Regions from separate parts of the Novosphingobium anseongense genome, predicted to be linked through region 2. Evidence: predicted binding sites of a transcription regulator. Region 2 holds the regulator's gene; the other holds the start of a gene.

Region 1 (15,704 bases), on a different contig from region 2:
GGCGCCGCCGAGCAGCGTGCCGAGCACGCGGTCACCGCGGGTATCGATCGCACGGCCGAGCAGGGCCCCGGCGGCCGCACCGACGATCAGGCCGGTCGTGCCGTTGCCGCGCTTGCAGTAGTAGCGGCCGTCATTGCCGCGCCAGACGCGGTCGTTGCGGCCCAGCCGGTGCGGTTCGCGATAGCGACCATTGCCGTCGTAGAGGCCCTGGGCGCGGCGGCCGTGGGCAGGCGCCCAATGCGGCGGGTCGGCGAAGACCGGCACGGTCGGCATGGCGACCGCGGCGAGCGTCAGAGCGAGAAGGGTCTTGCGCATGATCGTTGTCCTCATGTTGTTGTGCTTCTGCCGAAATGCGTTCGGACAGGGCACCTCAACCGTCGATGAACGGATCGTTATGTGCAGATTTGTACGGTGAGCCGACGTGGTGACGCGACGAATGCTCAGCCCAGCGCGGCTTCCTTTTCGGCATAGAGCTTCTCGAGCTCCTCGCGGTCGCGGGTCGCGCGGCTCTTCTTCTCGGCCGCGGTCTTGAGCTGGCCGCAGGCGGCATCGATGTCGCGGCCGCGCGGGGTGCGCACGGGCGCGCTGATCCCGGCCTCGAAGACGAGTTCGGAGAAGCGTCGGATCCGTTCGGGGGTCGAGCACTCGTAGGCGGCGCCGGGCCAGGGATTGAACGGGATCAGGTTGACCTTGGCGGGCAGCTTGTACTGCTTGATCAGCCGGATCAGCTCGCGCGCGTCGGCGTCGCTGTCGTTCTTGTCCTTGAGCATCACGTATTCGAAGGTGATGCGGCGCGCGTTCGAGGCGCCCGGATAGTCGGCACAGGCCTGGAGCAGTTCCTCGATGCCGTACTTCTTGTTGATCGGCACGATCTCGTCGCGGACTTCCTTGGTCACCGCGTGGAGCGAGACCGCGAGATTGACGCCGATCTCTTCGCCGGCGCGTGCCATCAGCGGCACGACGCCGCTGGTCGACAGCGTGATCCGGCGCTTCGACAGCGCCAGGCCTTCGCCGTCCATGACGAGCCGCAGCGCGTCGCGGACGTTGTCGAAATTGTAGAGCGGTTCGCCCATGCCCATCATGACGATGTTGGTCAGCAGGCGCCCGTCGGCGCGATAGTCGCCGCCGTCCTCGTCCTCTTCAGCGCCATCATCGGCGGCGAAGGCGAAGTCCATGCGGCCCTTGGGCCATTCGCCGAGCGCGTCGCGTGCCAGCATGACCTGGCCGACGATCTCGCCCGGGGTCAGGTTGCGCACCAGCCGCATCGTGCCGGTGTGGCAGAAGCGGCAGTTGAGCGTGCAGCCGACCTGGCTCGAGACGCAGAGCGTGCCGCGGTCGGCGTCGGGGATGAACACCATCTCGAAGTCGTGGTTGTCGGCGGTGCGCAGCAGCCACTTGCGCGTGCCGTCGGTCGAGACCTGGGCTTCGACGATCTCCGGCCGGCCGACGATGAAGCGTTCGGTCAGCCAGGGGCGCATGGTCTTGGCGATGTCGGTCATCGCTTCGAAGTCGGTGACGCCGCGGTGATAGAGCCAGTGGTAGACCTGCTTGGCGCGCAGCTTGGCCGCCTTGGCGTCGAGCCCGGCCTGTTCGAACAGCGCGGCGATGTCCTTCTTGGGCAGGCCGAGCAGGTCGACGCGGCCATCCTCACGCGGGGTGATGTCGCGCGCGACGGGAAGCGGGTCGATATGCCCGGGGATCTGCATCAGGTTCGTATCTGCCATGGGAACGGCGCATATAGTCGCGTTGTGGGGAAAATTCTACCTCTGCTGGACGCAGCCGATCGAGGCGGCGTCCATGGCCGTGGCGGCGCCGGTCAGCGGCCAGGTGTTGGAGAAGCCGCCGCCCTTGGCGTCACGCGCCGAGACCGTCATCGCACTGGCCGAGCGCATCGCGGCAACGATCGCCGCGTCCATGCGCCGATCGACCGCCCAGGCGTCGCCGCCGCCGCCGGTCAGCTCGAAGCGCTCGCGTCCGACGGTCAGCACGATGCGCGAGGCCGGCGCCAGCTTGCGCGAAAGGCGCAGATGCACCTGACCGCGAACCTCGCGTCGCGGCCAGGTGCCGATCGCGGCATAGGGCTGATAGTCGCGCTGCTTGGTGCTCGGCTCGGCCATGGCCAGGGCATAGCAGCGCGGCACGGCCGGATCGCGGAAGGCACCCCAGGTCGAGAACATGCCGAGGCTGTCGCGCGCCGCTGCCGGGGCGGGGAGAAGCAGGGCCAGAGTGCACAAGGTGACAAAGGTGACAAAGGTGACAAAGGTGACACGGTTCAGCGAACGCAAACCGGGAGCCGGGAAACCGCGGTCGGATGCCGCGTGCGCTTCGCGAAGGGAGGGGAGTTTGCCGGCCATTTCCGGGGTCTTCGCAGAATCCGCGCGCGTAGGAAAGCTTGGCGCTCGGCCGCGGCCACCCTCATCCAAGCTTCGCGAGCTCGCTGCACGGGCAAGCTGTGCTATCCTTCTCCCGCCGGCGGGAGAAGCGCGAGACTTGGTAAGCCCTGGGCGAACCCAGTCGCAGCGGTGAGGGTGGACGCGAAGGCAGCGTCAAGCCACCTCGCGGAACACCTCGCCGATCTTCTTGCCGTCCTCGAAATAGCCGTGGCCGTAGTCGCCCTTGATCGTCGTGCGCAGCGTCTGGCGTTCGTGCTTGGCGTCGCAGCCCTCGACCGCGTGGACCATGCGGTGATTGTCCCAGATCACCAGGTCGGTCGGCTTCCACTCGTGCCAGTAGGCCGCGTTGCCCGTGCCCTGGCGGTTGATTTCGTGACAGACCGCATCATAGACCGCCTCGAACTCTGCGGTCTCGTTGTGCTCGACGCCAACCGACATCCACGGGCCGATATGCAGCACCTTTTCGCCGGTCTCGCGCGTCCAGACCGCGGGATGCATCGCCCGCGGAAAGATCGCGACTTCCTTGAGCAGTGCCAGCATCGGCGGCGAATTGTCCTCGAAAGCCTTGAAGTTGACGCCGAAGCGCTGCTTGGTCAGCCGCGTGTCGAGCGTGTAGATCACGTTGAGCCCCTCGATCTGCGCAAGCAGGTCCTTGGGGAAGTTCTTGTAGAGCTCGATCCCGTCCATGAAGCCGGTACGGCCGCCCTCGGGCGCGACGATCGGGGAGCGTAGCACGCCGGCGTAGTTGAGCTCGTCGTTGTAGCAGTGGTCGAAGTGCCAGGGCGAGAAGCGCGCGAGCACCTGGCCGTCGATCTCGACCAGTCCGCCGGCGTCGTTGTTCCCCTTCTTGGGATCGTAGTGCATGTCGATCACGCCCTCGGCCTCGTCGCCGGTCTCGCCGTCGCGCGGAGTCGACTTGGTCGGGTGATCCTTGAGCGGGCCGAAGATCTTGCTGACCGCGACCTGCATCTTCGCGCTCGGTTCCATGTCCTCGAACACGATCAGGCCGCGCTCGACGAAGGTTGCGTTGATCCGCTCGCGCACTGCCGGATCGTTGATGTTGTCCCAGTTCAGACCCGCTATCCGCGCGCCGAAGGCGTGTTCGCTGCTGAGTTCGCTGACCTTGATCTCGGCCATGTCCTATCTCCCAATTCGCGCCGTCACGGTTTTCCCGCATCCGGCTGCATCCGCACCGATCTCATGCTTTTGCACAAGGTGACGAGCAAAAGGTAACGCGTCCGTGCAGGCGGGACAATATCTCAGACGCCGAAGGTGACGTGACCCTCGGCGTCGATCGCCCAGGCGGGATTGAAGGCGATTTCCCAGGAGTGGCCGTCGGGGTCGGCGACATAGCCGCGGTAGCCGCCGTGCGGTGGCGCATCGGCGGGGCGCAGCAGGCTGCCGCCGGCGGCGACGAGCTGGTCGATCAGACTGTCGACGGTGGCCTCGTCTGGCGCGTTGTGCGCGAGGCTGAAGGCGCCGGCGCCGTCACCGCCGGTCCGGCGCATGTCGTCCTCGAGTTGCGGTCGCAGCCAGGTGCCGAGCATGAGCCCGTTCATCTGGTAGAACGCGACTTCCTCGTTCTCGAAGACGGGCTTCCAGCCGAAGCCCTCGGCGTAGAAGCGCTTCGAGCGCGCAAGATCGGCGATGCCGAGCGTGATGACCGAAATCTGCTGCTGCATGATTGCCCCAATGCGCGAGCCGGCGGCGCGGTTCCCCTCAGGAGCAGGCGCTTCAGGGATAGGCGATTCCGACGACTTCCCATTCCTTCTCGCCGCCGGGCAGGTGGACGCGGCGCAGGTCGCCGATAGCTGCGCCGCGCAAGGCACGCGACAGCGGCGCGCTCCAGCCGATGCGGCCGAGGCTGGCGTCCTGCTCGTCGTCGCCGACCAGGGTGAGCACGCGCTCGTTGTCGTCCTCGTCGGCGATCGTCACCGTCGCGCCGAACCAGGCGCGGCCCTTGTCCGCCTGCGCCGACGGATCGATCACGCGCAGCTTGGCCATGCGCCGCGCGAGGTGCGCGAGCTCGCGGTCGATCTCGCGCATGCGCTTGCGGCCGTAGAGGTAGTCGCCGTTCTCCGAGCGGTCGCCATTGCCCGCGGCCCAGCTGACGATCTCGACGATCGCCGGCCGTTCGGTGCCGAGCAGGTGATCGTAGCGCGCGCGCAGGCTTGCCATCCCCGCAGGGCTGATCGGTGGTCCGTCGGGCTTCATCGGATCAGCCCGGCGTGCGCTTGCCGATGAAGTGGCTCAGCGGCGCCGCGCCAGAATAGCGCGCGCGGTTGGGGTTCATCGCCTCGTAGACGACGGCATTCTCGAGGACGCGCTGAACGTAGTTGCGCGTCTCGCTGAGCGGGATCTTCTCGATCCAGTCGATCCAGTCGATGCCGCCCTGGCGCGGATCACCGTTGCTGCGCAGGAACTTGTTCACGTTGCCCGGGCCCGCGTTGTAGGCAGCGACGGCGAGCGGATAGGACCCGCCGAAATAGTCCATCATCCGGCCGAAATAGGCGTCGCCCAGGCGCAGGTTGTAGGTCGCATCGGTGGTGATGGCCGCGGGGCTGTAGGCGAGGCCGATCTTGCCGGCCTGCTCGCGCGCGGTACCTGGCATCAGCTGCATGAGCCCGCTTGCGCCGGCGTGGCTGACCGCGTTCATCGAGAACTGGCTCTCCTGGCGGCTGATCGCGTGGACCATCGTCCAGTCCGAGCCCGGCGGCGTCGGGATCAGCGGGAACGAGATCTGGTTGAACTTGTCCATGCCTTCCGAATGGGCGGCCTGGCCGAGGATGACGCCGAGGTCGCGGCGGCCGAGGCTGCTGGCCAGTTCGGCGACGAGGACGTGGTCGCTCTCGCTGACCGCCTGGTCGCTGATCTCGCGGAAGAAGCGAACCGTGGTCTTCCAGTCGGCGCCGCGGGCGACTTCGCGCACGGCCTGGGTGATCGGGCGGGCGAGGAAGGCCTGGCGCTCGGCCGGGGCGGGGTTGACCGTCGGTGCGTGCGACAGCGGCGGCACCGGCCGGCCGAGCCGTTCGAGCGCGAGCATGCCGTAGAATGCGGTCGGATGCCGGCCGGCCTGTTCGAGATAGCGGTTGGCGCCGGCGGCGTCGCCGCTGCGCGAGGCCGCGATTCCGGCCCAATAGAAGCCCTTGGCGCGCGTCTGCGGCGTCTGTGCGGCGGCGCCGTAGCGGTAGAACAGCGGCGCGGCCGAGCCGGGGCTGTTCATCGCCATGGCCCTGGTCCCGCCGAGCCACATCAGCGAGGTGTAGTCGTCGCGGATCTTGTAGGCCATGCGGCTGACGTCGGTGCCCGGCGCGAAGGTGTCGTCGATCGAAGCGGCGATGCGCACCGCGCTCGACGAGTCGGCGCTGCGCGCGGTCGCCAGCAGTTCGGCGATCCACTTCTCGGGATCGAGCGGCGGCGTCTGCGCGGGCGGGCGCGTCGCCAGCATCTGCACGGCCGAATAGGCATTGCCCGAACGCCGCGCCTGGCGGACGCTGGCATAGACGTAGCCCGCGTCGCGCAGCGCGTCGCCGGGCACGGGCAGGCCGAGCTGACCCGGCGAGGAGCCCTGGTTCAGCGCCAGCCGCGCATTGAAGCCCGCGCGCGCATTGGGTGAGACATAGGCCATCTGGCGCGCGGCGGCATTGGCGTCGCCGGCCCAGAGGAGCGCGTTCATCCGCGCGTCGTGGTCGGCCTGGGTCAGGCTCTGGCCGAGCAGCGAAAAGATCGCCGCTTCGGAAGCGTCGTTCATCGGGCCGCCGCGCCAGGCGACGAGCGCGGTGCTGCGCGCTTCGGGCCGCTGCAGCGCAGCCAGCGCCAGGGCGTAGCGCGCGCGGGCACCGTTGGTCAGCGGCGGGAAACGGTCGAAATAGGCGACGAGCCGGCGCAGGTCGGGCGATTCGCGGTCGAGCGCCTTCTCGGCATAGGTGCGCAGCTTGTCTTCGTCGGGCAGGCCCGGATAGGCCAGCAGGTAGCTCGCATAGGTCTCGAAGCCGAGCACGCCGGGCGATCCGGTGAGCTGGCGCCACTGGGCGATCGCGGCCGCCATGCCCGTGCTCGGACCCGCAGCGAGCTGCTGGCGCGCACGGTCCCATTCGCCCCCGTCGCGATTGGCGTCGCGATTGGTATCCTGGCAAGCGGCGGGCGTCGAAATCGAAGCCAGGCCGAAGAGCAGCACAAGAGGAGTCGCACGCATGCTGGACATAGAGGGCCAAGGCTCCTTATCAGGCGCTGAATGAAATAAACCGACCCCGCCGGCCGGCCAGATCTTTTCGAGTTCGGGCGCCGTCATGGGGCAAGTGCAGGTGCAAAGTCCATGTTTTCCGGTTCCATTCCCGCCCTGGTTACACCGTTTCGCGACGGAGCGTTCGACGAGGCCGCCTTCCGCAAGCTGGTCGACTGGCAGATCGAGAATGGTTCGTCGGGCCTGGTTCCTTGCGGCACCACGGGCGAGAACTCGACGCTGTCGAATGCCGAGCATCATCGCGTGATCGAGGTCTGCGTCGAGCAGGCTGCGGGCCGCGTGCCGGTGATCGCCGGCTGCGGCAGCAACGACACGATGAACGCGCTGCTGCACATGAACTTCTCGAAGAAGTGCGGCGCCCAGGCCGCGCTGCTCGTCGCGCCCTATTACAACCGTCCGAGCCAGGAAGGCCTGCTCGCGCACTTCGGCTATCTGGCCGAGCACAGCGACCTGCCGATCGTGCTCTACAACGTGCCGGGCCGCACGGTGACCGACCTCAAGCCCGAGACCGTCTGCGAGTTGACCCGCCGCCATCCGGGCCGCTTCGTCGCGATCAAGGACGCCAGCGGCGACCTCAGCCGCGTCACCGACCACCGCATGGGCATCGCGGGCGATTTCGCCCAGCTCTCGGGCGACGACGAACTGGCCCTGCCGTTCAACGCCGCGGGCGGCGTCGGCTGCATTTCGGTGACCGCCAACGTCGCGCCGCGGCTCTGCGCCGATTTCCAGGCCGCCTGCGCCGAGGGCGACCTCAAGAAGGCGCGCGAGCTCAACGACAAGCTCTATCCGCTGCACTACGCGATGTTCGAAGACGCCTCGCCGGGGCCGTGCAAGTACGCGCTGGCGCAGGTCCACGACTGGATCGGCGACGAACTGCGCCTGCCGCTGGTCGGTCCGAACGCTGCGGCGCGCCAAGCGGTCGACGCCGCGCTCAAGCACGCCGGCCTCGCCTGATTCGAACAAGCTATCCGGCGGACGATCAGTCGGCCGGGTTGTGCTGCGTCACGAAGCGCATCGCCGCTTCGAGCATCTGCTTGCGCGTTTCGGGGCGCGAGAGCCAATGGTCCTCCTGGCGCAGCACGACCAGCTCGTGCGGCTTGTCCGCGCGCTTCAGCGCGCCGGCCATGGCCGTGCTCTGGTCGAACCCGACCACCGTATCGTCCTTGCCGTGGATCAGCAGGATCGGCGCGTCGGCCTTGTCCGCCGCACGTCGCGGTGAGACGGCATTGAAGCCGGCCGGACTGCCCAGGCTCTCGATCAACTGCGCGCGGACCATCAGGTTGTCTCCGCTCGCGCTGTTCTGCTTGGAATAGAGGTCCGCAAGGTCGCTGACCGGCGCCACCGCGACGGCGCAGCGATAGAGGCCGTTCTGCAAGGTGACGCCGGCCAGAGCGGCATAGCCGCCATAGCTGGCGCCCATGATGCAGGCGCGCTTGGGATCGGCCACGCCCTGGCGCACCAGTTCCGCGAGGCCGTCGGAAAGGTCGGTCTGCATCTTGCGCCCCCACTGGCCGTAGCCCGAACGCATGAAGGCGGCGTCGCGATTGGTCGATCCGCGGAAATTGGGCTGGAACACGGCATAGCCGCGCGAGGCGAAGGCCTGGGCCCACCAGTCGAACGAGGCGGTGTCGTGCGCGTGCGGCCCGCCGTGCGGGAAGACGATCACCGGCAGGTTCCTGGCCGCGCGGCCGGGCGGCAGGGTGAGCACGCCGTCGAGTGCCGTGCCGTCGGCGGCCTTGTAGCTCACGGTCGAGATCGGCCCGACCTGTGCAGGCGCGATCGCGGGGCGTTCGGTCCCCGCCGAATCGGCCGCCATGCGTTTGAGATCGACGAGATGCCAGCTACCGCTGTCGCCGTTTCCGCTCGTCCGCACGAGGAAGTGGCCGAAATCGGGTGTCCAGTCCTCGATCTCGACGTGGAGCTTGGGAAAGGCGCGATAGACCTTGCGGAAGGTCGCCTGGGCGGCCGGGTCGAACAGCACGGCGTTGCCGCCGCTGCGGGGGAGATAGCCGATGATTCGCCCGTTGGTCTGATCGACGTAAATCCGCTCGAGCGTGACGCCGGGAAGGAATTCGCTGGCCGCGCCGCCCGCCAGTGGCGTTTCGAACCAGCGCCGTTCCTGCGTGTCCCTGTCGTCGGTGGCGTAGATCAGGCTCGTGCCGGCGGTACCGAGCGCGATCAGGCTGACGTCGCCTTGGCGATCGACGCCCGAGGCAATCGCGGCGCCCTGGCCGTTGTCGATCTGCCAGCGGCCCGAGGACGTGTCGATGTCGAGCACGGCAGCGGGTTTGCCGGCACTGTCGACCAGCCACTTGCGCCAGTGGCTTTCGCCGGGCGCATAGCCGATCTTGCGCGGATTGTTCGTCGCCAGGTCGACCGCGAAGAGCGCGGGGCGGCCGTGATCGAACTCCCAGCCGACCCGGCCGCGATCGCTGCGCTTGAGCTCGACACCGCCGTAGAAGCCGGTCCACTTACCGTCGACCAGCCGGGTTCCGTAGTTGCCGAAAGTGGCCTTCGCCAGCGATTGCGAGCGCGCGAAGACCAGCTCGGATTTCCCGCCGTCGAGCGGGATCAGGTAGACGCCGAACATCTCGGCCTTGTCGGTGGTGAACTCGGGGCCGAGGCGCTGGGTCGCGCTGGTCACGGCGGTGACCATGTTCTCGCCGGCCCAGTCGAGCGCGCGCAGCTTGGCTTCGCCGAGCCCGGTCGCGGCGCGGACCGCCTGATCCTCGATGACGGTCAGCTTGCGCTCGCCATGGACGCGGCCGATGATCGCCAGGCCCTTGCCGTTGGGCGACAGCGCCATGTGTTCGATCTCGGGCAGGTCGCCATAGGCTTCGAGCGGAGGGGCCGGCTCGGCCGACTGCGCGGCCATGGCCCAGGATGCGGCCAGGACTGCTATCGACGCTCTACAAGCGCTGGCAATCGACGGCGTTTTACGCCGCGCATTCATCTGAACCGGCATGAGTTCCTTCCGCGTGCTCCGGCGCGGGATCTGGCAAGTTTGCCAGCGGCGAACAAGCAGGGTTGCCTCCGAATGGGTGTCGATTGTCCCGCGCGCGTAGACGCTTTCGCAAGGACTTGCGGCATGGCGCCGCTGGCCCGACACTCTCCTGCGAATCACAAGAAACGCAGGAGAGAGTGCATGTCGGGAAACTGGACCACGCAAGCCGAGATCAGCAGCCCGCGCGCGCAGCGGGCCATGGCCTATGGCGACAAGATGGCCGCGATCGTCAACCGCAAGTCCGATGATGGCTGGGATGCGCTGCTGCCGCTGATCGACGCGGACCGCTTCGTGCGTCGCGGCAACGAGCGCACCGAGATGGACTGGCCGAGCTATCGCGCGATGCTCGAACAGTGGGGCGCGCACAGTCAGAAATACGAGAAGGACCTGCACCGCGCGAGCGAGGTGGGCAATCTCGTCTATCTCGACCTCGACGAGCGCGCGACCGCGGCCGACGGCTCGGTCAGTTCGCTGCGCTCGGTTTCGGTCTACGAGTTCGACGAGGCCGACCGTATCGTCGCGGTCGACGTGATCATGGGCTTCCACCAGCCGCAGTGACGGAGGTCGCGGGCGGATATTTGCGAAATCGCGCCTTTTACAAAGCCCTCGCGATCTCTACATCCGCCCGACCATGGCCCGTCCGCATCACGCAGAATTCGACAAGCAGAAGACCGTCGCCGAGAACCGGCGCGCGCGGTTCGACTATTTCATCGAAGACAAGTTCGAGGCGGGCATCATGCTCACCGGCACCGAAGTGAAGAGCCTGCGCTTCGGCGAGGGCTCGATCGCCGAGGCCTATGCCGAGATCCGCGGCGGCGAGGCCTGGCTGGTCAATTCGAACGTGCCCGAGTTCAGCCACGGCAACCGCTTCAACCACGAGCCCAAGCGCCCGCGCAAGCTGCTGCTCAACGCGCGCCAGATCGATCGCCTGCACGGGGCGGTCGAGCGCAAGGGCATGACGCTGGTGCCGCTTTCGATCTATTTCAACACGCGCGGCCGCGCGAAAGTGGAACTGGCCCTGGCCAAGGGCAAGAACACGGCCGACAAGCGCCAGACGGTCAAGGACCGCGACTGGAAACGCGAACAGTCGCGGATTATGCGGGATCACGGTTAAGGTTAACGTCAGTTGTCTCTGCGATAGCGGGGCCATGGCCACAGACGGAATCATGCAGAACAAATTTGTCTCCTGGCTGCATCGCACGATGCCCAAGCGCGAAGAGCTCGAAGCCAACCGCTTCGTCGCGCCCTTGGCGCGTCGGCAGGAGCTGTGGCGCTTCACCCGCCGCTCGGTTCCGCGCGGCGTGGCGGTGGGCCTGCTGATCGGCATTTTCGCGCTGATTCCCGGGGTCCAGATCGTCGGCGCTGCACTGATGTGCGTGCCCTGCCGCGGCAATATCCCGATCGCCGCGGCGATGACCTTCCTGTCGAACCCGCTGACGACGCCGCTGATCCTGATCGCCTCGGCCTATATCGGCAACAAGCTGGGTTTCCACGCCGACATCTCGACCCTGATGTCGATGGTCGAGCACAGCGCCGGCCTGCGCGAGTGGACGCGCTGGCTGCTGTCCGATGCGGCGCCCGCGCTGCTGATCGGCTTGTTCGTGATATCGGTGGTCTCGGCCGCCGTCGGCTATCTGGTCTCGTCGTTCTTCTGGCGCTGGTGGATCGGCCACAAGCGTCGCACGCGCCACGAAGCCCTCGTCGTCCCGCAACCGGCCGAATTGCTCGAATGAACGGCGAAGCTCCCGCGCGCAGACCGGCCGATTGGGCCATGGTCGCGGGAGCGCTCGCTCTCAGCCTGCTGCTCATCTGGGCGATCACCCGCGAACCGCTGGTCGCCGCCGCCTTTGCCGGCGGAATCGGCGTGCTCGGCGGAATCGGCTATGTCCTCACGCGCCCGCGTCCGACCGAGACCCAGACCGAATTCGCGCTGCCCGACTGGTCGGTGACCGTCGCCGCGATCGAGAATCCCGACATAGCGATTGCCATCATCGACCGCGCCGGCCGGCTGGTCTGCGCCAATGCGCGCTATGAAAATTGGTTCGGTGCCGGTCATGCACCGCCGCGTCTGCCGGTCGACGAAGCCTCGCTCGAACGCCTCGCCCGCGCCGCCCGTTCGGCCTGGCGCGACGGCCGCGGCGTCACCGATCTGGTCGAGAGCGCGCTGGCCGATTCGGGAGTCCATCGCTGGAAGGCCCAGGCCGAGCGTGTCGGTCGCGGTGACGATTTCCTGGTCTGGCGCTTCGTCCCGATTCTCGCCACCGATCCCGTCGCCGATCTCGTCCAGCATCTCGACGGCAAGCTCGGCCGCGCGCTCGACCGCGCGGGCTTCGCCGCGGCGATCGTCGATCCCGACGGCGTGATCCGCGCCGCCAGCACCGGCTTCGCCGCGCGGGCGCTCGGCGACATCCTCGCCTCGCCCGTGGGGCAGGATTTCGTCTCGCTGCTCCAGCAGGAGGAAAGCGACCGGATATCCTGGGCGCGCGAAGGCCGTCGCGGCAATCCGCTGACGCTCTACTACGTGCCCGTCGCCGATCCCGACCTGCCCGGCGAGCCCGATCCCGATACGACGCCTTCGCTGATGCTCGTCGTCGATTCGGGGGTCGGTCTCGGCGGTGGAACCACCGAAGTGAGCGCCGCGGCGCCGCATCTCGAGGCGCTGCTCGGTCAATTGCCGCTGGGCCTCGCGATGGCCGATCGCGACGGTCGCCTGCTGTTCGCCAATGCCGCCTTCCTGCGTGCCGCCGGTCGCGAGGGCGAGGCACCGCCGACCTATCCGACCGACCTCGTCGTGCGCGAGGACAAGGGCGCCTTGTCCGATTCGATCCGCCGCTATGGTCAGGGCCCGGCGACCGCGGGCGACATCGCCGTGCGGCTGGCCAGCCAGCCCGACGATCCGGTCTCGCTGAGCCTTGCCGGCGTGCGCGGGCTGGGCGAGGCGGCGGTGCTGCTGGGTCTGACCGACAGCTCGGAGGAAACCCGGCTCAAGCGCCAGGTCGCGCAGGCGACCAAGATGCAGGCCGTGGGCCAGCTCGCCGGCGGCGTCGCGCACGATTTCAACAACGTGCTGACCGCGATCCTCGGCACCTGCGACCTGATGCTGCTGCGCCATACGCCCGGCGATTCGGACTATGACGACATCCAGCAGATCCGCGCGAATTCGAACCGCGCCGCCTCGCTGACTCGCCAGCTGCTCGCCTTCTCGCGCCAGCAGACCCTGCGCCCCGAAGTGCTGCAGCTGCCCGACGTCGTCGCCGAGATATCGCAGATGCTCAAGCGGCTGATCGGCGAGAAGATCCAGTTCACCGTCACCCACGATCGCGATCTCGGCTCGGTCCGCGCCGATCCGTCGCAGCTTGGCCAGGTGATCATGAACCTGATCGTCAACGCGCGCGATGCCATGTTGCCGCGTGGCGGCAGTCTGAGTCTCTTGACCAAGAGCGTCACCGCCGCCGACGTGCGCGGCATGCGCAGCGAGATCGTGCCCGTGGGTGACTACACGGCGCTGATCGTCGAGGACACGGGCTCGGGCATTCCGGCCGAGAACCTCGGCAAGATCTGGGAGCCGTTCTTCACCACCAAGGAGCAGGGCAAGGGCACGGGCCTCGGTCTTTCGACGGTCTACGGCATCGTCAAGCAATCGGGCGGGTTCATCTTCGCCGACAGCGAGGTGGGCCGCGGCACGCGCTTCACGATCTACCTGCCCGTCCATCACGGCCCGCCGGCGAGCGCGGCCGTGGTCGTGGCGCCGCCGCCGAGCGCCTGGGCCGGGGGCGGGACGATCCTGCTGGTCGAGGACGAGGACACCGTGCGCATGGTCGCCGAGCGCGCCCTGGCGCGGCACGGTTACAAGATCACCACGGCCTGCGATGGCGAGGAGGGCCTCGAAGCGGTCCAGAGCGGCGGGCAGTTCGACCTCGTCGTCAGCGACGTGGTGATGCCGAGCATGGATGGGCCGGCGATGGCGCGCGAGATCCGCAAGCTCGTGCCCGATCTCCCCGTGCTGTTCATGTCGGGCTATGCCGAGGAGCAATTGCGCCGGCAGATCGACATCGAGAACGTGCACTTCATTCCGAAGCCGTTCTCGGTCCAGCAGATTTCCGACAAGGTCGCCGCGGTCCTGGCCGCGGGGCGCTAGACCCGCGCCATACGGTCAGCGGCGAGCGTTGCCGCTGCGCTTGAGCACGATGTCCTGGACGAAGAGGAACAGCTCGAAACCGCCGATCGCGGCAAGCATCAGCGGCAGGATCGGCGACGGGGCGAGATCGAGTGCGAGCCCGCCGAAATAGAGCACCGCGATCAGCAGTCCCGTCGCGGCGGCCCAGGCGCGCATCAGTTCGAAAAGGGAAAGCGACTTCACGGGCGATCTCCAGATGGACGACGCGAGGGCTCGCGGAAAAAGCGTGCTGCTGCGCGGATTCCCGACGGACACCCCTGGGATGCCCCTGTCCGCACGGTCCGCTGCAGCAGCGAGACGGCCCCTATGGACGATGCCGGCGCGAGTCCATGCGACCGGCCGCATGTTGCGACCAAGGTCTAAGGGCTTGGCGCGATTTATCTTTCTCAGGTGCCGCGCAAGCGACGGCGCCGATTGCCGCATGCCCTAGACCGTCGCTCGATCACCGATTCGCCGACATCCGCAAAATTTTTTGTTCTCCTCTTGTTCGGTGAGAACAAACGCGATACATAATGCCTCGGTTGACCTTCCCGGTCGGTGCTCTAGGCAGGAGGACGTGAAAATGGCTGCTCAGCTCAAGCTGATCCAGGAAGGCAAGGAAAAGGACTCCATGGACCGTCAAAAGGCGCTCGAAGCAGCGCTGGCTCAGATCGATCGCGCTTTCGGCAAAGGCTCCGCGATGAAGTTGGGCTCGAAGGAGACGATGCAGGTGGAGGCGATCTCCACCGGGTCGCTCGGACTCGACATCGCGCTCGGTGTCGGCGGCCTGCCGCGCGGTCGCGTGATCGAGGTCTACGGCCCAGAAAGCTCGGGCAAGACCACGCTGGCGCTCCACGTCATCGCCGAGGCGCAGAAGACCGGCGGCACCGCCGCTTTCGTCGACGCCGAGCACGCGCTCGATCCCGCCTATGCCAAGAAGCTCGGTGTCGACATCGACGAACTGATCGTCTCGCAGCCCGACACGGGCGAACAGGCGCTCGAGATCGTCGACACGCTGGTGCGCTCGAACGCGATCGACGTGCTCGTGGTCGACTCGGTCGCCGCGCTCGTCCCCCGCGCCGAGATCGAGGGCGAGATGGGCGACAGCCACGTCGGCTTGCAGGCACGTCTGATGTCGCAGTCGCTGCGCAAGCTCACCGGCTCAATCAGCCGTTCGCGCTGCATGGTGATCTTCATCAACCAGCTGCGCATGAAGATCGGCGTGATGTACGGCAATCCCGAGACGACGACGGGCGGCAATGCGCTCAAGTTCTACGCCTCGGTCCGTCTCGACATCCGCCGCACCGGCCAGATCAAGGACCGCGACGAGATCACCGGCAACGCCACGCGCGTGAAGGTGGTCAAGAACAAGGTGGCGCCGCCGTTCAAGCAGGTCGAGTTCGACATCATGTACGGCGAGGGCATTTCGAAGATCGGCGAGATTCTCGACCTCGGCGTCAAGGCCGGCATCGTCGAGAAGTCGGGCGCCTGGTTCAGCTACGATTCGATCCGCATCGGGCAGGGCCGTGAGAATTCGAAGACCTATTTGCGTGAAAATCCCGAAGTTGCCGACCGTCTGGAAGCCGCCATTCGCGGTCGCACCGACGGTCTTGCGGAGGAGATGATGGCAGGCCCGGACGCGGACGACGACATCTGACCCTTCAAGGAACGTCGCCCGGCAACCCCGGAGGCGTTCGAGGAAACGGGACCGGTGCGGGCCGCGAGTGGCCGCACCGGTCCTTTCCGTTTGGGGACCGCGCTCGAGGACCGGAACTCGGGTGCGCGATCGTCATGCCGATCCTTAGACTTTGGTCGAATGCGGTCTTTTGCAGGGCATGAGGTAAGCAGCCGGTAAGTACGTTTTGTTAGTCCGGGTCGCTAACGGAATATGGTTGCAGACGATCGCTG
Region 2 (15,704 bases):
CTTCATCACCGACATCGGCACGACCGAACGCCTCGCCCCGCTGATGCCCGAAGGCACCCTGCTCGTGAGCGAAAGCGGCATCAACAGCCACGCCGACCTTCTCCGCCTCGCCCCCTGCGGCGCGCGGACCTTTCTCGTCGGCGAGAGCCTGATGCGCCAGGCCGATGTCGCCGCGGCGACGCGAGCCTTGCTTGAGGGTTGATGCGCATTTGTTCTTGCGCCGCGCACGGCACCTTGCTTCGCTGCGCGCACGATGACCGATAGCACCAAGCTCACCCATCTCGACGAACACGGCCATGCGCGCATGGTCGATGTCGGCGGCAAGGCAGAAACCCAGCGCGTGGCAGTGGCCTCGGGCCGGATTCGCATGTCGTCCCAAGCGCTCGCAGCGATCCGCCAGGGCGAAGTGCCCAAGGGCGACGTCATCGCCGCGGCGCGTATTGCGGGGATCATGGCGGCGAAGAAGACCGGCGAACTGATCCCGCTCTGTCACCCGCTGGCGCTCGATGCCGTGACGCTCGACTTCGCTTTCGAGGATGACGGTGTCCGTGCCACCGCCACGGCCTCGCTGACGGCCAAGACCGGCGTGGAAATGGAAGCCCTGACAGCGACTTCGATCGCACTCCTCACGATCTACGACATGGCCAAGGCGATCGACAAAGGCATGATCATCGACCAGGTTCGCCTGATCGAGAAGCGCGGCGGCAAGTCGGGCGACTGGCGGGCAGCCGACCTGTGAAGCCACCGCCGCTGCCGCTCGAGGAAGCCCAGGCGCGCCTGCTCGCGCTGGCGACGCCGTTGCCGATCGAGCGCGTCGACGTCGACAGTGCGTTGGGCCGCTATCTCGCCGAACCCGTCGGCGCCCGGCGTACCCATCCGGCGACCGATCTCTCGGCGATGGACGGCTATGCCGTAGCTGCCGGCGACATGGCCGGCCCCTGGCAGGTGATCGGCGAAAGCGCCGCGGGCCATCCGTTCGCGGGCGAAGTCCGCCGCGGCGGCGCCGCGCGCATCTCGACCGGCGCGGTGATGCCCGCCGGCGCGAGCGCGGTGATCCTCCAGGAGGACATTGCGCGCGAAGGCGACCGCATCACCTTGACCGGTGAAGCACCCATCCCGGCGGACAAGCACATCCGCCGCAGCGGGCTCGATTTCGCGCTCGGCACAGAGGTACTGACCGCGGGCCTGCATATCGGCCCGGCCCAGGCGGCGCTCGCGATTTCCGCTGGGCATAGCCATGTCGCCGTGCGCCGTCGGCCGCGCATCGTCGTGCTCGACAGCGGCGACGAGCTCGCGGTCGACCTCGAAAGCTGCGCGCCGCACCAGGTTCCGGCCAGCAACGGCGTCATGCTATCGGCGATGGCGCGCGCGCTGTCATGCGACGTCGAGCGTGTGGGCCCAGTACCCGATTCGATGGAGGCCATGGCGGAAGCGCTCGACCGCGCGGCCGAGGCCGACGTCGTCGTCACCAGCGGCGGCGCTTCGGTCGGCGATCACGACCTCGTTCGCCCGGCCCTGCTCGCCTGGGGTGCCGAACTCGACTTCTGGCGCGTCGCGATCAAGCCGGGCAAGCCGATCCTCGTCGCTACCCGGGGCAAGCAGATCATCCTCGGACTACCCGGCAATCCGGTGTCGAGCCACGTCACCGCCTATTTGTTCCTGCTACCGCTGCTGCGCGCGCTGCTCGGCGCTGCCCAGCCGTTGCCGCGGCGGATTCGCACCCGTTTGGCAGCCCCCATGCGTGCCGGCGGAGCGCGGCGCGAATTCCTGCGCGCGGTGTGGGATGGCGAAAGCGTGACACCGCAGGCGATCCAGGACAGCGGTGCGATAGCCCCGCTCGCCGCCAGTAACGCACTGATCGACCGCGCCGCTCATGAACCCGCTGGAGAGACTGGCGACACGGTCACGGCCTACTTGCTGGAGAATGGCGGAATTGCTTGACGGCACTCGAATCGTTTCTTAATTGTTCCGCATTCGTTCACTGAACTTCCGCCTATTTGAGCTTCAAGGGGAGACTGCAGGATGCTGACGCGCAAGCAGCACGAGTTGATCCGCTTCATCCAGACCCGCCTCGAAGAGAGCGGCGTTTCCCCCTCGTTCGAGGAAATGAAGGAAGCGCTCGATCTCAAGTCGAAGTCGGGCGTGCACCGGCTGATCTCGGCGCTCGAGGAGCGCGGCTTCATCCGCCGCCTGCCCAACCGTGCCCGCGCGCTCGAAGTGCTCAAGCAGCCCGAGGACGTGACGACCGCCAAGACCACGACCCGCGCCGCAGCCAACAGCAACTCCGCGCTGACCGCACTCAAGCCCGCGGCCCCGGCGCCGCGGCCCGAGCCGGCGAACGACGTCATCGAGATCCCGCTCCACGGCCGCATCGCTGCAGGCGTGCCGATCGAGGCGCTCGAAGGCCAGTCGATGCTGCCCGTTCCTGCCGCGCTGCTCGGCCCCGGCGAGCACTATGCGCTCGAGGTCTCGGGCGACTCGATGATCGAGGCAGGCATTCTCGACGGCGACTTCGCGCTGATCCGCCGCACCAATTCCGCGCGCGACGGCGAGATCGTGGTGGCGCTGATCCACGGCGAGGAAGCGACGCTCAAGTACCTTCATCATGAGAAGGGCCTGGTCCGTCTCGATCCGGCGAACTCGGCCTACGAGCCGCAGATCTATCGCGATGGCGAAGTCGAGGTTCAGGGCAAGCTGGCGGGACTGCTGCGGCGGTATCACTGATGGGGAACGGCGGCCTGCCGCCGCCTCATCGATAATTCTCGAAGCACCCTTCTCCAGGCACTCTATCCGATCGTCACCCGTGCGAAGGCAGGGGGCCATCTAAGGGCGCCTCGACGCACCCTCCGTTTCAGGACGGGAGCTTGGCTGGGTCCCTACATTTTCAGGGGCGACAAGGATTGCAGGCAAAGCTTTGGCGGCTTGAGTTTCGCCACGCCCGCTTGCGGGCCGGACCCACGGCCGATCTTCCGGCTTGCGCCACCAGCCGTGCTCGCCCTGCGTTTCGACGACCGTGGTCACGCGCCGCTCCGCCAGATCGATCGCCAGTCCACCGGTCCGCTCCAGCGTCCGTCGGTCGGCCTTGAGCCAGGCCGGACGGCAGCTGCGCGGCAGCCAGCGGTCGGAAATTACGATATCGACGCGGTCGCAGGCGGCCACCAGTTGCCGCTCGGCCACCCGGTCACGCCCGCGGCCGATCAGCAGATGCCATTCGCGCCCGGCCCGCGGCAGCGTGACCGCGCAGAAGTCGCGATTGCAGCGCGCGCCCGGCCATTGCTCGAGCAGCCGCAGTTCGCCGTCCATGCCCGAGAGTTCGGTGAGGTTGTCGCGAACGAATTCGCTCTTCTGTTCGCGCAGGACCAGCAGCCCGCCGCCGTCCACTCCCGTGATGCCGACATGACGCCCGTCGCCCGAGACCAGAATGTCGGGCGGGCGCAGGAAAGCGAGTGACACTGTCGCGACCAGCACCGGTGCCAACCCCCACAGCCGCAGGTGCCCGCGCCACAGCGCCAGCCAGAGCCCGCCCGCAACGAACAGCGCGATCGCGCCACGCCCCATGGCGGGCATGGTCGTCACCGCGCCGGGCTGCGCCGCGACCCAGTGCGCGAGCGCGAGCATCACGTCGATCGACTGCCCAGTGAGCCACCAGGCCGGCGCGCCGAGACCGGCGAGATCGAGCACCAGCGCCAAGAAGATCAGCGGCATCGTCACCACGGTCGTCAGCGGGATCGCGACGACATTAGCGAGAGCGCCGTAGACGCCGGCGCGGTGGAAGTGGAACAGGCCGAGCGGCATGATCGCCAGTTCGATCACCACGCCCGTGACGAGCAGCATCGCCAGGTTGCGCGCCAGCCGCGTATACCAGCCCTCCTCGCGCGGCGCGAGGAATGCCCTCACCGGCGCCGCGCCGTGCAGCGCAACGATCGCGATCACCGCAACGAAGCTCATCTGGAAGCTCGGGCCGACCACGGCCTCGGGCCAGAACAACAGGACGAAGAAGGCTGCCACCGCGACCATCCGCATCGACAGCGGCTCTCGGCCCAGCGCCAGCGCCACGAGTACCAGCACCGCGCCAATGCACGAGCGTACGGTCGGAACCTCGGCCCCGGTCAGCAAGGTGTAAAAAATGCCCGCACCCGCACCGGCTCCCGCTGCGAAAAGCGGCAGCCGGACGCGCAGCGCCAGCCAGGGCCAGAGCGCGAACAGACGCAGGGCGATCAGGTAGACCGCCGCGACCACGGCGCTCACGTGCAGCCCGCTGATCGACAGCAGGTGGCTGAGCCCGGCGTCGCGCATCGCTTCGTCGTCGGCCTTGGAAATCGCACCGCGGTCACCGCTGGCGAAAGCGGTTGCGATCGCGCCAGCCGAGCCATCGAGCCGGCTGCGGACATGCGCGGACAGCCGCGCCTGGGCCCGTTCGAGCCAGCCGCCGCCCGATCCGCGTTCGATCACGGTCACCGTGCCCAGTACCGAACCCGTCGCCGCGATTCCGGAGAACCAGGCGGTGCGCGCGAAATCGTAGGCGCCCGGCAGCATCGGCGGTGCCGGCGGCATCAGCCGCGCTCTCAGCCGTATCCGCGCGCCCGAACTCAGGTCCTGTCGATCCTCGGCGAGCGGCAACGACACGCGCACGCGGATCGCGCGCCCGGTCTCAGGCTCGCGCGTCGCCAGCAACAGGCGTACCCGGTCCTCGGCGGGGCGCGGTTCGCGGTCGAGCACCAAGGCAGAGAGTTCGGTCACCAGCGGCCGTTCGATCGGCCGCGCACCGACCAGTTCGGACTTGCTCCAGACCACGGCGCAACCCGCCGCGATCAGCAGGGCGAGCGCGATCATTGCCAGCCGCAGATAGGGAAAGCGTCCGTCGCGCGCGAAGCCCGCCAGGCTTGCCATGGTCAGCGCGCCGCAGGTGGCGAGCAGGGCCAGCCACTGCCACGCGTTCGCCAGCAGGAACCAGAGCGCGATGCCGGCCGCGAAGGCCACGGCCAGCCAGGGACCGCGTTCGAACCCGGCCGTGCCAAGAAATCGCTCGACCGCGTCGGGCACGCTGGACAAGCCGCTTCGGCTGCGCCAAGGGCGATGTTGCAGTGCAGCGCCCCGGGCGAGGTCGCCCTTCGACTCCGGGGCCGTTTCGTCAGAGACAGCGGCACTCTCGAGCATGCAAGAGTTTGGGCAGGAAGGAGCGAAGATGGCAAGCGCTAGCGGCAAGGACGCACGGACGGTCGTTACCCGTTTCGCGCCCTCGCCCACCGGCTATCTCCACATCGGCGGCGCGCGCACCGCGCTGTTCAATTGGCTGTTCGCCCGCCATCACGGCGGCAAGTATCTGCTTCGCATCGAAGACACCGACCGCGCCCGTTCGACCGAGCCCGCGATCGAGGCGATTTTCGACGGCCTGCGCTGGCTCGGCCTCGACGGCGACGAGCCCGCCACGTTCCAGTTCGCCCGGTCCGAGCGCCACGCCGAAGTCGCGCAGACGCTGCTCGATTCCGGTCACGCCTATCGCTGCTACCTGACGCCCGAAGAGCTGGCCGCGCGCCGCGAGCAGGCCCAGGCCGAGCGTCGCCCCTTCCGCATCGACAGCGAATGGCGCGATGCCGATCCTGCCACCGCGCCCGCCGGCGCCCCTTCGGTCGTGCGCATTAAGGCCCCTCGCGAAGGCGAGACCGTGATCGAGGACCTGGTCCAGGGCAGCGTCACGGTCAGCAATGCCGAGATCGATGATTTCGTGCTGCTCCGCTCGGACGGCACGCCGACCTACATGCTCGCGGTCGTCGTCGACGATCACGACATGGGCGTCACCCACGTCATCCGCGGCGACGACCATCTCAACAACGCCTTCCGCCAGCTTTCGATCATCCACGGCATGGGTTGGGACGTACCCATCTATGCCCACGTGCCGCTGATCCACGGCTCGGACGGCGCCAAGCTCTCGAAGCGCCACGGCGCGCTGGGCGTCGACGCCTATCGCGACGAGCTCGGTCTGCTGCCCGAGGCGCTGTTCAACTATCTGCTGCGCCTCGGCTGGGGCCACGGCGACGAGGAGATCATCAGCCGCGAGCAGGCCGTCGAGTGGTTCGACATCGACCATGTCGGCAAGAGCCCCTCGCGCTTCGACACGGCCAAGCTGCTCAACCTCAACGGCCACTACATCCGCGAGGCCGACGACGCGCGCCTCGCCGAACTGGTCGGCGCCAAGCTCGCCGAAAAGGTTGGGGGCACGCCCGATCTCGCGCTGCTGGCGCGCGCCATGCCGGTGCTCAAGGTCCGCGCGAAGGACCTCAACGAGCTCGCGGCCAACGCGGTGTTTCTCTTCGCGCAGCGTCCGCTGACGCTCGATGCGAAGGCCGAAGCGCTGCTGACGCCCGAGGCGCGCGCGCTTCTGGCCCGCATTCAGGACCGCCTGCTGGCCGAAAACGGCTGGACAAGCGAAGGCCTCGAAGCCAGTCTCAAGGCGATGGCCGAAGAGATCGGCCTGGGCCTCGGCAAGCTCGCCCAGCCGCTGCGCGCGGCTCTGACGGGACAGACGACGTCACCGGGCATTTTCGATGTTCTCACATTGCTCGGTCGGGAAGAAAGCCTGGCGCGCATCGCCGCCCAGGCCGCGCCGGCCGAAGCAGAATAAATCTGAGGAGTAAGGCACTTGGGCAATCAAGCTAAACTGAGCACCGACGGCAAGGATTTCGACTATCCGGTCCTGAGCGGCTCGATCGGTCCGGACGTGATCGATATCCGCAAGCTCTATGGCCAGACGGGCAAGTTCACCTATGACCCGGGCTTCACCTCGACGGCGAGCTGCGAAAGCGCGCTCACCTACATCGACGGTGACGAAGGCGTTCTGCTCCACCGCGGCTATCCGATCGGCCAGCTCGCCGAGAACAGCTCGTTCATGGAAGTCAGCTATCTGCTGCTGAACGGCGAACTGCCTTCGGCCCAGGAACTGTCGGACTTCGATCGCACGATCACGCGCCACACGATGCTGCACGAGCAGCTGATGAGCTTCTACAAGGGTTTCCGCCGCGACGCGCACCCGATGGCCATCATGTGCGGCGTGGTCGGCGCACTTTCAGCGTTCTACCACGATTCGACCGACATCTCGGACCCGACGCATCGCAAGATCAGCTCGCACCGCCTGATCGCGAAGATGCCGACGATCGCCGCGGCCGCCTACAAGTATTCGGTCGGCCAGCCGATGCTCTATCCCGACAACTCGCTGAGCTACACGGGCAACTTCCTGCGCATGACCTTCGGCGTGCCCGCGGAAGAGTACGAGGTGATCCCGGCGGTCGAAAAGGCGATGGACCGCATCTTCATCCTCCACGCCGACCACGAGCAGAACGCCTCGACCTCGACCGTGCGTCTCGCCGGTTCGTCGGGCGCCAATCCCTTCGCCTGCATCGCGGCCGGTATCGCCTGCCTCTGGGGCCCGGCGCACGGCGGCGCCAACGAGGCGGCGCTTGAGATGCTCAAGGAAATCGGCACCCCCGACAAGATCCCCGAGTACATCGCCCGCGCCAAGGACAAGAACGATCCGTTCCGCCTGATGGGCTTCGGCCACCGCGTCTACAAGAACTACGATCCGCGCGCGACGGTCATGCAGCAGACCGTGCGCGAGGTGTTCGACGCGCTCAAGGTCAACGATCCGCTGTTCGAGACGGCAATGCGCCTCGAAGAGATCGCCCTCAGCGATCCCTACTTCATCGAGAAGAAGCTGTTCCCGAACGTCGATTTCTATTCGGGCATCATCCTCTCGGCGATCGGCTTCCCGACCACGATGTTCACCGTGCTCTTCGCACTCGCCCGCACGGTCGGCTGGGTCGCGCAGTGGAACGAAATGATCAGCGATCCCGGCCAGAAGATCGGTCGTCCGCGTCAGCTCTACACCGGCCCGGCGCAGCGCGACTACATCCCGGTCGACAAGCGCTAAGCCGATCGGCGCAGGCCAAGTTCAAGCCCTCCGTCGCCGCGCGACGGGGGGCTTTTTCTTTTGCGAAGCTAGTTCTGGGAACCGTCCGGCGCGGCCGGAAGGTCGAGGATGAAGCGGGCGCCCTGCCCCGATGCGCTCTCGACGCTGAGTTCGCCGCCCATGGCGCGCGCCAGCCGGCGCGAGATGTAGAGCCCTAGGCCCGAGCCGCCGTCGCCGCTGCGGCCGAGCCGCTCGAACTTCTCGAAGATGCGGCCCTGGTCCGCTTCGGACAGCCCCGGCCCCTGATCGCAGACGACCACGCGTACGCGGCCCGGGCCGGCATCGATCGAATCCTCGAGCCGAATCCAGACCTGCGAATCCTCGGGCGAGTAGCGGATCGCATTGGTCACGAGGTTGATCAGAACCTGCAGCACGCGACGGAATTCGGCCACGGCGGGGAGGCTTTCGCCGGGGCGCGGTGCGTCGAGCGCGATGCGCTTCTCTCGCGCCCGAACGCCGAGGATACCCGCGGCCTGGCGGGCGACGTCGGCGAGGTCGATGCGATCGGGTGCGGTCGAGAAGTCGTCGGCCTCGACCACTTCGAGATCGGTCAGATCCTCGATCAGCGCCAGCAGATGTTGCCCCGCGGAAGCGATGTCCGCGGCATAGTTGGCATAGTCGTCCGAAATCGGACCCGCGAGACGCGAATGGATCGTCTCGGCATTGGCGATGATCCGCGCGATCGGCTGACGCAGGACCGGCGCGACGTCGCGGCCGAGCAGGCGATGACGCACTGCCGAGCCTTTGGCATCGGGCTCGGGCGGCAATGCCGGCAGTTCGGGCGAAACCAGACAGAGCTCGAAGCCCGCAGGCTCGCGACCGGGGCCGGCTTGCGGAAACAGGCTCGCACGCCAGCGTCGCGACGATCCCGGCACCTCGACGTCGGCGCCATCGAGCAGGCGCCAGTGCAGCGGCTGCGAATGGCTGTTGCCGGCAATCGTGATGAAGTCGGTCCAGGGGCGGCCGAAGCCGGCTTCCATGGCTGCGGCCAGGGCGACGAGATCGGGAGCTTCCGCCTCGACCGTCAACACGCGCTGACCGGCATCGAGACGTGCGGTCAATTCGGCGACGTGGCGGTCGATCTCGCCACGACGCTCGTCGATCTCGGCAGGGTCTTCGGCGGCGAGCGGCGTCGCATGCCAGTTGCGCAGCAGGATCTCGCAGCCGGCATCGGTGCCGGGCAGTGGCTCGACCTCGACCCAGGCGGTGATTGCGCTGGCACCGTCCTGCGCCTGGATCGTCCGCGCGAGCTTGAGACCGTAGCGGCGCGCCTTGCGCACGACTTCGAGCAAAGCCGGAACCGCGATCGTACCCGGCAATTCGCCGCCGCAGCGCAGTTGCAAGGCCGCGATGGCCTTGTCGGCCGATACCAGCATGTCGGCGCCGTCGCTGATCGCGCGGAGCGGTGCGGGAAGTCCTCCGGACACGGTCAGTGTCCTGCCCCGGCGATCAGCGCTGCGGCGCGATCGGGCGCGAGCCGGTCGATGCCCTCGGGCAGTTCGGCGTCGGGATCGAGCGCAAGCAGTTGTTCCTCGATCGCCTCGGGCTTGAGCCCCGCGGCGCAGAGCGCGAGCGCGAGACGCGTGCGCTGCGTCTCGCTCGTGGCGAGCGTCGCGAGATCGCGGTCCTGCCGCGCCGATGCGGCGAGCGCGGTGAGGAAGATGGCAGCTCCGGCGTGGTGCAACGACAGCGCCGCCACGGCACCGGCACCCATGCCCGTCACCAGCCGCGACAACAGGCCGAGCCGGCTGCGCGCCTCGTCATAGTCGGCGCGGATCGCGACTTCGGCAGCGGCAACGCGCTGATCGGCCTCGGCGGTACCGCCGGCCACGCCCCGCAAGGCCACGAGCGCCAGATGGAGCAGATCGCCCGGCAGTTCAGCGAGCGCCAGCCGCATGCGCCGCTGCGCCTGACCGAACCGGGCCTGGGCGGCGAGAAATTTCATGGCCAGCGCCGCCGTCGTCTCATCGGACGAGGCGACGAGCGCCTGGAGCAGCGGCGAGAGCACGGGATCGAGCGCGAGCCGCGCCTGGAGCAGCTCGGTCAGGTGCCATTCGAGCACCAGCGCGTGAACGTGCCTGAGGAAGGCAGGATTGTCGGTGAGAGCAAGGGTCAGCGCCGCGACATCGCCCTCACCACCCTCGATACGGGCCAGCAGTTGTCGCGCGACGTCGCCGATCATCCCACGCACACGCGCGAGAATGGCGTCTCCGAAAAGACCGCTGTCGTCGCTGGCCAGCAAATGACGCAGCACCGGCGCGACCGTGCCGAGCACGACGTCGCCCTGATCGAGCGCACCGCGCAGGCGCGATTCCACCGGATCCGTCGCTCGGGGAGTGGCCGCCGCATCGCTCATGAGCCCGCTATAGCCGTCCATGGTTAAGCCCGTGTTATCTGCGGTTTGCCGGCCGAAAGCAGCAAAGCGGCCAAGGCGAGCAGCATCGCTAGCACCTGCACGGCATCGATCAGGACACCGAAGAAGGCGGCCAACGCCAGGATCAGGGCCAGCAGAGCGCGATCCTCTAGCCAGGCGATCCAGCCACGCAGCAGCACGCGCGGCAGCAGACGGGCCAGGGCAATCAGGATGAACGGCGGAAACACGTGCGCCAGCAGCGAATCCCACGGGGGCAACGGCGCGCTCCAGACGATCACCACGATCAGTTCCAGGTCGAGCAGCCAGCCAAGCACGGTCTCCCCAGAAATCGGCGCCTTGCCGAGCTTGAGCGAATCGTGTTCGACCCTTTCGAGCAGTCCCGAAGCCCGGCGCAACGTCCAGGCGACCGCGCAGAGCACGAGCGCTATTCCCGAATAGGTGAACCAGCCCGCGCCGAGTGCCAGCAGCATGATCGCCACGGCGCCCAGGGCCACCAGTCCCCAGCCGCTGCCGGCATGCAGCAGCGACGGCCCGATCGCCAATACGCCGAGCCGCGACAGCATGATGCCCGGGGTCGGCATTTCGCCTTCGCCCATGTGCAGGCGGATCCAGGCGTCCTCGATCTCGTGCGCTTCCCCCTCGTCGTGAACGAGCTTCCAGCGCGCGCCCTCGCGCGCCGTCGCGGGCACGAGTTGCATGGCCACGCCCGACTGGAGGGCAATGCGCGTCAATGCCGAAGGAATGTCGAAGTCCGCGGGCAGATCGCCCAGCGCTTCGACCAGGCGGCCGGGGATGCGCATGGCGCCTGCGGCCGAATGGTTGATGTCGATCCGTTCGAAACCGGCGGCAAGACCGGACTCGATCGGCTGGACCAGGACCGAATGCCCCTGTTCGAGCAGGGCGATCGCCTCTTGCGGCGCGGCGAGCAGGCCTTCGGTGAAGACGATCAACTCGTCGTTGGCCGTGACGAGCCCGGCCAGCGCACGTGGCCCGGGAATGACGTGCAGGCGAACCCCGGCTTTCTCGGCATCCTGCTGAAGCGCGATAAGCGGCGGCGTGACTTCGCGCGCGATGCAGACCACGCGCTGGCATTCGAGCGCCAGGGCTATGCCGAGCTGATGCCGCGCCAGCGTCGCTCCGCCGACGTGAAGGAACGCGCGCGGCGCGCTCTGCCCCGTCCCTGCGGGTTCGATCATGGCAAGCAGGGCGACGCGCAGCGGGCTTCTCCGGGCAGTTACGGAGGTTCTAGGCAAAGCCTGGGCGGGTGCCAAGCGCGCGTTGCCGCGGCTGCGTTCTAGACTGGCACGGGCTCGATCGGCACGGGCGAGCCTGGCGGAATGTCAGGCGGCGGCGAACTCGTCGAGGAAGGTCTGAATCCGGCGCACGGCAACGGGATCACCCGGCGCGGTGTCGATCGCCTGGTCGGCCAGGACCATGAGCCTTTCGGCGTTGAAGCTGGCAGCCAGGCCCTTGAGACGAAGCGCGGCGATCTGCCAGTTGCCGTCACAGCGCGCGCGGCGCAGCAGGTCGAGCTGGTGGGTCAGGCTCTCGACGAAGGCCACGCGCAGCTCCGCGAAAAGCGCGGGATCGTTACCCGCCGCAGCGGCCAGAGTGGCATCGAGGGTTCCCGCTTCGTAAGCCATCCACAGAAGCCTAGGGCCACAGGGTTAAGGTGGGGTTTATCCTGTGCATAACCGTGGTATTCAGGGAGAATGGCCGGGGAAACACGCATCATCGCCTTCGACGCTTCGAGCGCAAAAACGCCCGACGCGGAAATTCTGCTGACCGAGGAAGCCGCGGAAAGCGCGGCGCCCGAGCCGGCGGATACGAGCTGGGACGATACCGACCCTGTAGAGCGCCCGCGTTTCCGCTGGGTACTTCCGGCAATCGGCGTCGCGCTCCTGATCGGCTGGACCGGTTATTTCGGATGGGCCGTCAGCGAACGCCTGACCGTGCGACTGGCTCCGAGCGAGGCGATCGCGCTGCTCCGCGACTGGGCCGTTCCGGTCCTGCTGATCGCCGTCGCCGCGCTCGTCCTGCTGCGCAACAGCCGCAGCGAGGCCCTGCGCTTCGGCGATGCGGCGCGCGTGCTCTCGCAGGAATCGGCGCTGCTCGAGACGCGGCTGTCGACGGTCAATCGCGAGCTCAGCCTCGCGCGTGAATTCATCGCCGCGCAATCGCGCGATCTCGAGACCTTGGGCCGCCTCGCCGCCGATCGCCTCTCGACCGAGGCCGACCGCCTCCAGGGCCTGATCCACGACAACCATGCGCGGGTCGAGACGATCGGCACGGTCAGCTCGGCCGCGCTCGACAACATGGAGAAGCTGCGCGGCCAGCTGCCGGTGATCGCCAGCTCGGCCAAGGACGTCACCAACAACATCGGCAATGCCGGCCGGACCGCCCACGGCCAGCTCCAGGAGATGATCAACGGCTTCAAGAAACTGAACGAGTTCGGCCAGGCCAGCGAGCGGCAGGTCCACGTCCTGCGCGGTCTCGTCGACGAGACCATCTCGGAATTCTCGCAGCATGCCGATCAGTTCGCCAATCTCACCGCCGCGCGCTTCAGCGAGTTCCGCGATCGCGGCGCCGAGTTCCGCACCCAGCTCGACAGTCACGAGGTCGAGGCCCTCGCCGCGATCCGCACGCGCGCTTCGGCCATGGCCGAAGAGCTCGAGCAGACCCGTCAGCGGCTCGACGGCGAGGAGGCCGAGAGCCTGACCTCGATGCGCGCGCGTCTGACCGCCTTGCGCGACGAGGGCAATGCCATTGCCCGCGCCTTGCGCGAGGGCGAGAGCCGCGCGCTCGAAGGCTGGGAAGCCAGCATCGCGCGGATGCGCGAGGAGCTGAACGGCGCGCTGACCGAGCTTCAGCAGGCAGAGATCGACGCGATCGAGGCCCGCCAGGCCCGCACCGGCGCGATCCGCGAGGAGCTCGACAAACTCGAAGCCCAGACGCTGGACCAGGCCTCGCGCTTCGCCGCCGAGCTCGACAAGCGCCAGGCCGAGACCATCGCCGCCGAAGACGCCGCCGCCACGCGCCTGCGCGAGCATCTGGCTGCGCTAGACTTCCTCGCCGCCTCGAGCCGCGAACGCCACGGCGAGATCGATGCCGCCGCCACGGCGGACTTGCGCGAACGCGTGGCGGCCCTCGATGCCGAGATCGCCGACCGTCACGCGCGGCAGGAAACCCTGGAGAAGCAGGCGGCCGATCGCCTGCGCCAGAACCTCGCCGCAATCGACATGGAGATGGCCGAGCGTCTCACGCGGCAGGAAGAGCACGGCGCGACGGTTCTTGCCCAAGGCCGGGCAATCACGGCCCAGCTCACCGAATTCGAGAGCCGTACCGCCGAGATCGTCGCCCACGGCGAGGCTGCGCAATCCTCGATCGGCGATAGCCTGCGCACGCTCGGTGAACGTCTCGGCGAAAGCCGCACCGCACTGGCAGGCACCGATCGCGACATCGCCGCCCTGACCGACAGCAGCGTGCGCCTGCTCGAACTGATCCAGGCGAGCGTCAAACACAGCCGAGACGAGCTCCCCCGCGTGCTCGGAGGCGGCGAGGCTCAGCTTTCCGGGCTGGAGGCGCGGATGACCGCGCTGCGCGAGGCGGCACAGGAAACCGATGCGCGCGGCATGAACATCGCCGATACGATCGAAGCAGCCAACGCCAATCTCCAGCGCACCTATGCCGAACTCGCGCGATTGCAGCAGGAGCTCGAACAGGCCGGCTCGCTCCACGGCGAAACGCTGGCGACTTTGCGCGAACAGCTTGCGGCGATCGCCAGCCAATCGACGCATCTCGCCCACGAGACGCGCATACAGCTCGCGTTCGCGCTCGATTCGCTTGCGGACTCGACCCAGAAGGCCATCGCGGGCTTCGGCGAGAGCGGCGCCACCACCGTGTCCGCCCTCGCCCGCCAACTCGGCAGCGAGAGCGCGGCCGCGATCGAGCAGGCCATGCGCACCAGCGCCGAAGAGACCACCGGCCAGCTCGAGCGCGCCGTCGCCCAGGCGGCAGCCGTCGGCCGCGAGGCAGCGGTCCAGCTGCGCGATCAGCTCGGCAAGGTCAACGATCTGGCCGCCAATCTCGAGAGCCGCGTCGCGCATGCCCGACAGCGGGCGGAAGAGCAGGTCGACAACGACTTCACCCGCCGCGTCGCGCTGATCACGGAGTCGCTCAATTCGAACTCGATCGACATCGCCAAGGCGCTCTCGACCGACGTCGCCGATACCGCCTGGACCGCCTATCTGCGCGGCGACCGCGGCATCTTCACGCGGCGCGCGGTGAGCCTGATCGACAATGTCGAAGCCAAGGCCATCGTGCAGATCTACGAGCGCGACCGCGAATTCCACGATCACGTCAGCCGATACATCCACGATTTCGAAGCGATGCTGCGCCAGGTGCTCTCGGCCCGCGACGGTCAGGCGCTGGGCGTGACGCTACTGTCGTCCGACATGGGCAAGCTCTACGTCACCCTTGCCCAGGCAATCGAGCGCCTGCGGAGCTAGTTCCGGCGCCAACATCTTGGCACGAGCTTGCGCCTCAGACCTTCGCGGCCTCCGGCGGTTCGCCAAACAGGTTCAGGTCGCCGGGGACGATCCAACCGTTGACGTAGTTGGCGTAATACATCCCGCAGAGCACGAGCGCGAGCACCGAGGCGCGCAGCGCGATACGCCTCGCATCGAAGTTGGCCGGGGCGCTGTCGGCCTGGCCCGGGGTCTTCTCGATCCCAGCCTCGTCGTGGGTGCGAATGCCGAAGGGCATGACGATGAAAGCGCTGAACACCCAGAACAGCACGTAAATGGCGATGATGGAGGTCAGTTTCATGATCAGTCGTCGAGCAGCAGCACTTGTACCTGGGGCTTCTTGCCCGACCAGCGCGTCGCGGCGCGGCGCGCGGCGAGCCGGGCGGCTTCGATCCGCGCCTCGCGGTCCTGCGCGACTTTGCCCTTGAGCTTGCCGAGCGCCTGCGCGACGTCCTCGCGCGCTTCCTCGCAGAAGGCGTCATAGTCTTCGTCGAGCGGCAGGCCGACGCCGGCGATCTCGATGCGGCTGCCGGCGATGGCGACGGTCAAGAACCCGTTGTGCGCCAGGCGGCGGCGCATGACCATGGCCTCGCCATCGGCCGGAGCGATGATGTCGCCATCGAGGATGAGACGGCCCGCGCGAACCTCGCCGAACTTGCCCGGCTTGCCCGGCGCGAGGCGGACGAGATCGCCGTTCTTCTGATTGATCGCCTTGGGTATGCCGCAGGCCAGGCCGAAGCGCGACTGCTCGCGCATGTGGCGGATCTCGCCGTGGACCGGAATCAGGATTTCGGGCCGCAGCCAGCCATAGAGCGCCTGCAGATCGGGTCGCCCCGGATGG

What was found. Region 2 encodes LexA, which represses DNA repair genes until DNA is damaged. Its sites were predicted from a motif close to GTTCCNCNCTTGTTCT; they were not measured.
Region 1: a site for LexA is predicted at 14,292-14,307, ahead of recA (recombinase RecA). Genes of this name have one in related genera too.

Annotation. Positions count from the first base shown of each region.
Region 1 is NZ_JBBHJZ010000003.1:628,300-644,003, forward strand. Features, by position in the region: gene WG901_RS16980 (glycine zipper 2TM domain-containing protein) at 1-315, opposite strand, end outside; gene rlmN (23S rRNA (adenine(2503)-C(2))-methyltransferase RlmN) at 441-1,724, opposite strand; gene WG901_RS16990 (invasion associated locus B family protein) at 1,761-2,285, opposite strand; gene WG901_RS16995 (TauD/TfdA dioxygenase family protein) at 2,547-3,530, opposite strand; gene WG901_RS17000 (VOC family protein) at 3,653-4,075, opposite strand; gene WG901_RS17005 (GreA/GreB family elongation factor) at 4,128-4,607, opposite strand; gene WG901_RS17010 (lytic transglycosylase domain-containing protein) at 4,612-6,597, opposite strand; gene dapA (4-hydroxy-tetrahydrodipicolinate synthase) at 6,709-7,590, shown strand; gene WG901_RS17020 (alpha/beta hydrolase family protein) at 7,616-9,511, opposite strand; gene WG901_RS17025 (hypothetical protein) at 9,782-10,198, shown strand; gene smpB (SsrA-binding protein SmpB) at 10,272-10,754, shown strand; gene WG901_RS17035 (DUF2062 domain-containing protein) at 10,807-11,373, shown strand; gene WG901_RS17040 (PAS domain-containing sensor histidine kinase) at 11,370-13,778, shown strand; gene WG901_RS17045 (hypothetical protein) at 13,794-14,000, opposite strand; gene recA (recombinase RecA) at 14,380-15,453, shown strand.
Region 2 is NZ_JBBHJZ010000001.1:1,070,486-1,086,189, forward strand. Features, by position in the region: gene trpC (indole-3-glycerol phosphate synthase TrpC) at 1-202, shown strand, start outside; gene moaC (cyclic pyranopterin monophosphate synthase MoaC) at 254-739, shown strand; gene WG901_RS05185 (molybdopterin molybdotransferase MoeA) at 736-1,941, shown strand; gene lexA (transcriptional repressor LexA) at 2,023-2,724, shown strand; gene WG901_RS05195 (ComEC/Rec2 family competence protein) at 2,824-5,157, opposite strand; gene gltX (glutamate--tRNA ligase) at 5,186-6,622, shown strand; gene WG901_RS05205 (citrate synthase) at 6,641-7,924, shown strand; gene WG901_RS05210 (sensor histidine kinase) at 7,993-9,390, opposite strand; gene WG901_RS05215 (hypothetical protein) at 9,393-10,340, opposite strand; gene WG901_RS05220 (hypothetical protein) at 10,343-11,533, opposite strand; gene WG901_RS05225 (Hpt domain-containing protein) at 11,678-11,980, opposite strand; gene WG901_RS05230 (coiled-coil domain-containing protein) at 12,050-14,845, shown strand; gene WG901_RS05235 (DUF1467 family protein) at 14,880-15,164, opposite strand; gene WG901_RS05240 (ribonuclease J) at 15,167-15,704, opposite strand, start outside.